2 regions of the Pectobacterium aroidearum genome follow, and region 1 is predicted to be linked to the other one. Evidence: predicted binding sites of a transcription regulator. Region 1 holds the regulator's gene; the other holds the start of a gene.
What was found. Region 1 encodes Fur, which represses iron uptake genes when iron is present. Its sites were predicted from a motif close to ATAATAATGAGAACNACTATCAA; they were not measured.
Positions count from the first base shown of each region.

Region 2: AB8809_RS21365 (TonB-dependent receptor domain-containing protein) is a predicted target of Fur. The motif match lies at 2,401-2,423, and genes of this name have one in related genera.

Region 1 covers NZ_CP166097.1:3,649,050-3,653,607, reverse strand. Annotated here, with positions in the region: gene glnS (glutamine--tRNA ligase) at 138-1,796, shown strand; gene fur (ferric iron uptake transcriptional regulator) at 1,861-2,310, opposite strand; gene fldA (flavodoxin FldA) at 2,640-3,167, opposite strand; gene AB8809_RS16585 (methyl-accepting chemotaxis protein) at 4,045-4,558, shown strand, end outside.
Region 2 covers NZ_CP166097.1:4,739,975-4,744,532, reverse strand. Annotated here, with positions in the region: gene AB8809_RS21365 (TonB-dependent receptor domain-containing protein) at 1-2,288, opposite strand, end outside; gene AB8809_RS21360 (DUF2314 domain-containing protein) at 2,539-2,874, shown strand; gene AB8809_RS21355 (SUKH-3 domain-containing protein) at 2,975-3,478, shown strand; gene parC (DNA topoisomerase IV subunit A) at 3,653-4,558, shown strand, end outside.

The DNA.
Region 1 (4,558 bases):
TGAAATTGATAGGGCGAGATGGCAATCTCGTCCTTTTTTTTCGTTATGAATAATTAAATGAAACTAACGGTTGTTTCCCAGCGTAGCTTGTTGGATCATTGTCGGTTATACGTCGTTTTAGCATTGAGGAATGAAGAATGAGTGAGGCTGAAGCCCGCCCAACCAACTTTATCCGTCAGATTATCGATGAAGATCTGGCGTCCGGTAAGCATGACCATATTCAGACGCGTTTCCCGCCAGAGCCGAATGGCTATCTGCATATTGGGCATGCAAAATCTATTTGCCTGAATTTTGGTATTGCGCGTGACTATCAGGGGCAATGCAACCTGCGTTTTGACGACACCAATCCGGTAAAAGAAGATATCGAATACGTTGAGTCGATCAAACGTGACGTCGAGTGGCTGGGCTTTTCATGGAGCGGCGACGTTCGCTATTCTTCTGATTATTTCGATCAGCTGCACGCGTATGCGGTTGAGCTGATCGGTAAAGGATTGGCTTACGTTGATGAACTGACGCCTGAGCAGATCCGTGAATACCGCGGTACGCTGACGGCACCGGGTAAAAATAGCCCTTACCGCGATCGTACCGTGCAGGAAAACCTGGCGCTGTTTGAAAAAATGCGTAACGGTGGATTTGCGGAAGGTACTGCCTGCCTACGTGCAAAAATCGATATGGCATCGTCCTTTATCGTGATGCGCGATCCGGTGCTGTATCGTATTAAATTTGCCGATCACCACCAGACGGGCAACAAGTGGTGCATCTACCCGATGTATGATTTCACTCACTGCATTTCCGATGCGCTGGAAGGGATCACGCATTCGCTGTGTACACTGGAATTCCAGGATAACCGCCGCCTGTATGACTGGGTGTTGGATAACATCACTATTCCTTGCCATCCGCGTCAGTACGAATTCTCTCGCCTCAACCTCGAATACGCAATTATGTCCAAGCGTAAGCTGAATCAGTTGGTGGTGGAAAATGTCGTTGAAGGATGGGACGATCCGCGTATGCCGACCATTTCTGGTCTGCGTCGTCGCGGTTATAGTGCGTCTTCTATCCGTGAGTTCTGTGTGCGTATCGGCGTTACGAAGCAGGATAACAACGTGGAAATGGCCGCGCTTGAATCCTGTATCCGCGACGATCTGAATGAGAACGCTCCGCGTGCGATGGCGGTGTTGGACCCGGTAAAAGTCGTGATCGAGAATTTGCCCGCCGAGCATGAAGAGTTTGTTGCGATGCCAAACCACCCGAACAAACCTGAAATGGGTTCACGTCAGGTGGCATTCAGCCGTGAAGTCTATATCGACCGTGCTGACTTCCGTGAAGAAGCTAACAAACAGTACAAGCGTCTGGTGTTGGGTAAAGAGGTTCGCCTGCGTAATGCCTATGTGATCAAAGCCGATCGCATTGAGAAAGACGAGCAGGGCACCATCACCACGATCTACTGTAGCTATGATGCAGAAACGCTGAGCAAGGATCCGGCTGACGGCCGTAAAGTGAAAGGTGTGATCCACTGGGTTTCTGCGGCACACGCTGTACCTGCGGAATTCCGTTTGTACGATCGTCTGTTCAGTGTGGCAAACCCTGGCGCGGCAGAAGACTTCCTGTCGACGATTAACCCGGACTCACTGAAGATTACGCAAGGTTTTGTCGAAGCGAGCCTGGCGCAAGCAGAAGCAGAGAAAGCGTATCAGTTTGAGCGTGAAGGTTACTTCTGTGCCGATCGCGTTTACTCCAGTGCAGAGCATCTGGTGTTTAACCGTACGGTTGGACTGCGCGATACTTGGGTGGGCTAAGGCCGACTGGAAAGAAGACAAAAATAAAACCGCCTCGGCGGTTTTATTTTTTTATGCGGTCGATTTATCGTGTGGAATCGTGCAGGGTTTCATCCTCTCGGCAATCCCCTTCACTGCAATGCCCGTAGAGATACAAACTGTGGTTGGTCAGTTTAATGCCGTGTCTTTCTGCGATCTCGCGTTGGCGTGCTTCGATAGACTCATCGCGGAATTCAATGACTTTGCCACAGTCGAGGCAAATTAAGTGATCGTGATGATGCTGCTGTGTCAGTTCAAAGACGGATTTTCCACCTTCGAAGTTATGACGGGTTACGATACCCGCATCATCAAACTGGTTGAGTACGCGATAGACGGTAGCAAGACCAATCTCTTCGCCCATATCAATCAGTCTCTTATATAAATCTTCCGCACTGACGTGATGGCAGACAGGATCCTGTAACACTTCCAGTATTTTCAGTCTTGGAAGAGTGACTTTCAGGCCGGCCTTCTTTAATGCGGTATTGTTGTCAGTCATGCGGGTTTAGTCCTGTTGCTTACTTATCAATGGAGGCTGCCTAGCCTATGACATCGGTCGGCTCAAAAAATGTAATAGCGTCCCAATTATAGAACCGCACATACAAAATGAAAACAAGGGAATGTTAACAATATTGTCCCTATTCACACTACTGGTATAGAACGCAATACGTTGTTGATGAATGAGGAAATGGTGAAGCACGTATAAAACCGATGGGATTATTGTACAGGTTTACTGATAGAAGTTAAAAAAATGTATCAATTATTATGAAAGGTTTTACCTATCAATGCGGTTTTGGCTCTGATAGGGATTATCAGAGCCAACAGGACTTAGCCAACCAGCTCTTTCAGGTTCAGTTCATCGCTGATCTGTTTGACCCACGTTGTTACGCGTTCGCTGGTCAGTTCAGGCTGACGATCTTCATCGATAGCCAGACCGATGAAGTGATTGTCGTCTGCGAGCCCTTTAGAGGCTTCAAAGTAGTAGCCCTCTGTTGGCCAGTGGCCGACAATCGTCGCGCCGCGAGGCTCAATAATGTCACGGATGGTGCCCATGGCATCACAGAAGTATTCCGCATAGTCTTCCTGATCGCCGCAGCCAAACAGGGCAACCAGTTTTCCTGTGAAATCAACTTCTTCCAGCGACGGGAAGAAGTCATCCCAATCGCACTGAGCTTCACCGTAATACCAGGTTGGAATACCCAACAGCAGAATGTCGAAACCTTCGAGGTCTTCTTTGCTGCTTTTGGCGATGTCATGAACATCAGCAACGTTGGTGCCTAACTGCTGTTGGATCGTTTTGGCGATGTTTTCAGTATTGCCAGTATCACTGCCAAAGAATATTCCGATGAGTGCCATGAATTGAATAACCTCTTGATTCCTAATGGTATGGTGTAATGTTTCACCCACTTATCTGTTAATAATAACAGACACTCACATCAGGAGAAACTCGTATCGGTAAGGATGCGTAAATCAAGAGCGTATGAAATGCGGGGGGCAGTAAAGGAACGAAACGCAGTTCTGCTGATGCTAAATTCCCCATAATAAATAGGGATTATGCTATCGTCTGGGATTAAACGCGCATTTCCCTAATATCATCATGGATATTTTTTCATGACATTGTTTCATTTTTTATGAATGTGCTTTTTATTTTAATAACTAATTTCGATTGTAATTAAAAGCAGACTTTTGTTTGTAGGAAATAAAAGTTACTTCACGGTACGTTACGATTCATGAGAATTAAAATACGCACAAAGGATAATGTTTTTATCGAATTGAAAACCTGTAACATTTCGCGGGAATATTCCTAATAAATGGAAATAAGAACTATAACCATTTACAAGTGAAGAGATAAAAATGAGGAGGTGAGTTTTTTAGTCTTTTGATATTAAAGGATAAAATTAAATTCCAATTGTTGCCTGACAGCATGCCTATGCCAACGCACATCAGGCAGGGGCGACAGCGATTTTGATAGTAACTCTCTGATTAAAAGCCTTATATCTGTGAAAAGAGGTGAACTCATTCTCAATATAAAAAATTATATTAATAAATATAGCGAGAACGCTAAATATTCTCTGTGTTTAGCCGATGAGTTAGCGTGGTTTTTGAGTTTTCAACTCGGTGAAATGTGAACGCTAGGGAGAAGTGACCTGTTTCATGGTGTGAATTTTCTGATTCATATCGGTTGATTAGCGATAAAAATCTTTTTAACCATTTTCCTGATTTGGAGTGAGCTATGAGACTTATAAAAAATATTGCCATCAGAACCGCTATGCTATGGGTACTGGGCATTTTTTGTGTCCTTTGGGGTGGCTTATCGATATATACCATGTTCTCTTTTAAAGAGATGACGGCGACCTCGAAAACCAGCACCTTGCTGGTTCAGAACATGAATTTTATCAACCAGGGCAACGATCAATATTTCCGTATGGTAACCCGCCTGGCGCGTGCCGTTGACGCTCGCCGCAGTGGTGATAATGCCACCGCGGATAAAGAGCAGGCTTCCGCACTCGTCGCATTGGATAAACTGAAGTCTGATTTGGTGGCGTTTAATGCTATCGATCATGCAGGTCTGGACCCCGCGCTGGTACAGGCTGTCAGCCGTGACTGGAACAATCTGGTTACTCAGGGCGTGGAGCCGCTTTACCAAAAGGCCGTTGCCAACGCGCTGGATGATTACCAAAATCAGGCTAAGAACGTTGTGCCGCCATTGAGTCGCCAATTTGGCGCGTCCTTATCCGCATTCAGTA
Region 2 (4,558 bases), 1.1 Mb from region 1:
CAGTATTTACGGTCAGTCAGGTTATACACACCGCCGTTGATTTTCACGTTTTTGGTCACGCGATAGTAGGCGGTCAGATCCACCATACCGTAGCCGGGAATCCGCATATATTCGGTACTTGAGGTGGTGATAGCGTTGCCTGCATTGGTGTAGCTTTCACGGCTGGTATCCTTCGCCTGTTTCCCTTTCTGGAAGGTAGACGTCACGGCGGCACCGTAGCGCTGAGAAGGATCGTCGTAGGCGATACCTATCACCGCTTTCATCGGAGCCACGCTGTCGAGATCGACATAGCGGTCGCCAAGGTAGCGGGATTGCGATTGGCCTTTGGTGTAACCAAACGCCAGCGTGGTGCTGAGCCCATCAACGGACGGGAACCAGGTGCCTAGCTGTATTTTGCTGCTGACCTCACCACCGTAGATGTAGGCTTTATCGCGGTTTTCCGCCTGATATATCGTGCTGATATTGCTTGGCACATTGGTAAATTTATCGGGGTTGGCGCTACGACGGTAGCGGGTATTGGCGATAAAGTTCTTATACGTGTTGTAGAACAGCGCGGTACGGAAGGTGATTCCCTCCGTTGCTTCGCCTTTTAATCCCCATTCTACGTTGTTGCTGGTTTCCGTCTTGAGGTCGCTATTGCCGATAAAGGCATACTGAGCTGGTCCGGCATAGTTGGCGTCCAGGTTGGTGCTGCCATAAAGCTGGCTGGCATCCGGGAATTGTGCGCCACGGCGGAACTGCAAATAGGTTGTCAGCGTCGGGGTGATGTCATAGAGGAAGCTCAGTGAAGGCAGGACTTGAGTATCACTGTTGGCTTTACCGTACAGTCTGTTGACATCGGATTCACTGATGACACTGCCGTCACCGCTCAGGCGAACTGTATTGGTCGGTTTGGTACGCTGATGGATGGCGCGCACGGCAGGGACAACCGAAAAGGCGTGCCCCGCCAGATCCCACGTAACGGTATCCTGCACAAAGCCGCCGACGGTGTAGCTATTGCTGTCGGCTTCTGGCTGCATGATGTTATTGGCACCCGTTTGATTCGGTGATTGTCTGAACGGACGCTCTGTTTTGCTTTGGCTGGCATTAAGACCCCAGCTGAATTCGTGGCGATCCCAGCTTTTCACCATATGGGTATCGAATCCATAAGTGGTGACATTGTAGTCAGAATAGACCCGATGGCTATCCGCCGCCGCCATCCCTGTGGTTGCCGGTAGCCAGGTGTTGTCGTGTGATTCGCTGTTTTGGAAGTAAATGCGGCTATCAACCAAATCGACCAGCGTATTGTTAACAGGCGTCCAGCGATCTTTCAGGCTGGCGGTCCAGCGGCGTGTCTCGCTGCTCTGTTGCGCTGTGCCGTAAATGGTATTGTTGCCGCTTGGCAGGTTACCCCAGTAATCATAATGGGTGTGGTTGGTTTTATGGTAATAATCCAACGTTCCGGTGAGCTGGTGTTCGTCGTTGGCCTGCCAAATACCTGATGCCAAAATGGCGTTAGAGTGCCAGTTGGCGGGGTAAGCGGCGATCTCGTCGCTGTTATTACGCGTTTGCTGGCCGTCGCGGCGGCTGAGCACGACCACGCCGCGCAATTCGTCATCACCGCCTGCGGCGGTGATGCCATTATGCCAACCATGGTTGGCAGAGTCGAAGTCACTCTGGAGACCAAAGTAGTCCTGCTTGCCTGCTTTCAGATAATCATCGGCAGATTTTGGCCGAAAGGAGACACTGCCTCCGAGTGCGTTGATGGTATTTTCTGCGGAGGTGACGCCTGACTCAATATCGACGCTGCTGTACACGTAAGGGTCGATATAGTCGCGTCCCATGCCGAACGTATTGAATCCGGCACGGCTGGCGTAGCTGCGGCCTGTGGCATTGGGCAGAGCGATGCCATCGGTATCGATCGCAACACGGTTGCTTTCAATCCCACGAATGTTGTAGCCCGTGTAACCGCCGCGGTCAAAGCCGCTTTTCCCGGTATTACTGCCGCCGCTGGCACCCGTTGCGCTCACCAGAGGTTGATAGCGCATGATAGTGCCAAAATTGTTGCCGCCTTCTTTTTGCATATCTGCGGCTGTCAGCGTCGTACTCGACCCCGCTTTTTTCTCGATCTTTGGCGATTTCACCGTCATGACATCGTCGGTTTGTTCCGCTTTCGCCGCTGAATTATCCTGACTCTTCCCGTTGAGTGCGTTGTTGCCCGTGGTGCTATCCGCTGCCATGCTGTTCAGTACGACGCCAGTTAAGATGCCGGTGAGAAGAATTTTATTTAAATTCTTGTTAATTAACATAATGATACTCTGCTATAAGGTTGTTCTGGCCAGCGGCGTTGAGGAAACATGGCGTGCTGGTAGCTAACGTCTGCAAGGGAAATGCAAAACGGCGAATAACATTAATTATCATGTGGTAATGATAATTATTATCAATATGCTAAGCATTATCATCTGTTGTTGCAACGATGATGAATAATTCTTAATGAAACGGTATGTTTGCTATCAAATCGAAGGCGATGGTGTAGGCGTTCTGTATCAATGAGGTGTAATGAAACTACCGACGTATGAAACCGATCACTACGAGCTGGACGATGGCGAAGCGCTTAACCGCGAGTATCCTGATTCATTCTGGATACCAGACAAGGAAGTGCGTGAGTCACTCGTCCCCGACGATTTTGTTAAGCTGATCTTTCGTATGGAAAAAACCGCAGGCGCGGATGAGCTGTCGGTGGAAAGGATGTGGGTCAGAGTGACGACAAAGCATCGCGCGTTTTATCAAGGTGTTTTAGACAATACTCCCACGGGAAGCGACTGCGTGCGGTGCGGCCAGATTGTTACGTTTCATGCTTGTCACGTGATTGGCATTTATGAAAAGGATGAATAGCCGCATTGCTCACACTGACGATGTCCGCGCTGATGCCATGATGTTTAGTGCCTGCATGGTGTCTTTTGATAATGGTGCTCTGCTCATAAGATGACGAACGATGTCGATTGAAATACCCGAATCTGTACTTCCACTGTTTCAGACTGCGGGCTGGCCGTGTGCTACCACGCAATCAGTCCCGCCGTTTGTGCCAGAGAACCATCCGGCTTTTATTATCCTTCATACATTCGGCGGGCTGACGGTTGGACAGTGCGGTGCAGGGGAAACGTGCGCCAGTGGCGATATTATTTTTGGCAGCAGCGAGGATTTGCAGGATGATGAAACGCTGCTTGAGTGGCAAAGTATTCTGAATACAACGCTGATTCTGATCGGCGAAACCCATCATTCACACGGCGCTTTGCTTATGGACCGCGCGGGAATCTGCTACGGAATGAGCTTTATACATGAGGCATTCTGGTTTGAAGGGGCTGCTTTTGGCACTGCCGTTGAACGTATTCTGCTGGGGCGCAAGGGAAAGCCCATGCTGCGGCCAGACCAATCGTCAATATCCGTATATGGCGAGACGATTACCGCAGACCATCCGAACGTCTATCGCTATCGCTAGCCCTCTTTTCTCGCCGCAGTCGGATTCACATCGGTAATCGCCCGGAGTGAGCCGCAACGTTGTTCCCTGTGACATCACCTCATCAGATAAGGTACTATTCCCGCCAAACATACCGCCACTATGGCGTGCCGGAAAGCGTAACCATCGCGCCGCGATGTGAGGGAAATGAGATAAATGAGTGAGATGACTCATGACGGCGCAGAAAGCCTTGCGCTGCGCACGTTTACCGAAAATGCATACCTGAATTATTCCATGTACGTCATCATGGACAGGGCATTGCCGTTCATTGGCGATGGCCTGAAGCCTGTGCAGCGTCGCATTGTGTATGCGATGTCCGAACTGGGGCTGAATGCCAGCGCCAAATTCAAAAAATCCGCCCGTACCGTGGGTGACGTGCTGGGTAAATACCATCCGCACGGCGACAGCGCCTGCTATGAAGCCATGGTGCTGATGGCGCAGCCGTTCTCGTACCGCTACCCGCTGGTGGATGGTCAGGGGAACTGGGGGGCGCCGGACGATCCGAAATCCTTCGCCGCCATGCGTTATACCGAATCGCGGCTGTCCAAATATGCTGAAATCCTGCTGTCGGAGTTAGGACAGGGTACGGTCGATTACATCCCGAACTTTGACGGGACGATGCAGGAGCCGAAGATGCTACCTGCGCGTCTGCCGAATATTTTGCTGAACGGCACCACTGGGATCGCCGTCGGCATGGCAACGGATATTCCGCCGCATAACGTGCGTGAAGTCGCCGCCGCTGCGGTCATGCTGCTGGAAAATCCGAAGGCTTCGCTGGACGATTTATTGCAGCACGTGCAGGGGCCGGATTTCCCGACGGAAGCTGAAATCATCACGCCGCGCGATGAAGTGCGCAAACTCTACCAGAATGGCCGTGGCTCGGTACGTATGCGCGCAGTCTGGAAGAAAGAAGACGGTGATGTCGTCATTACCGCGCTGCCACATCAGGTTTCCGGTGCCAAAGTGCTGGAACAGATTGCCAGCCAGATGCGCGCGAAGAAGCTGCCGATGGTGGAAGACCTGCGCGACGAATCCGATCACGAAAATCCAACCCGTCTGGTG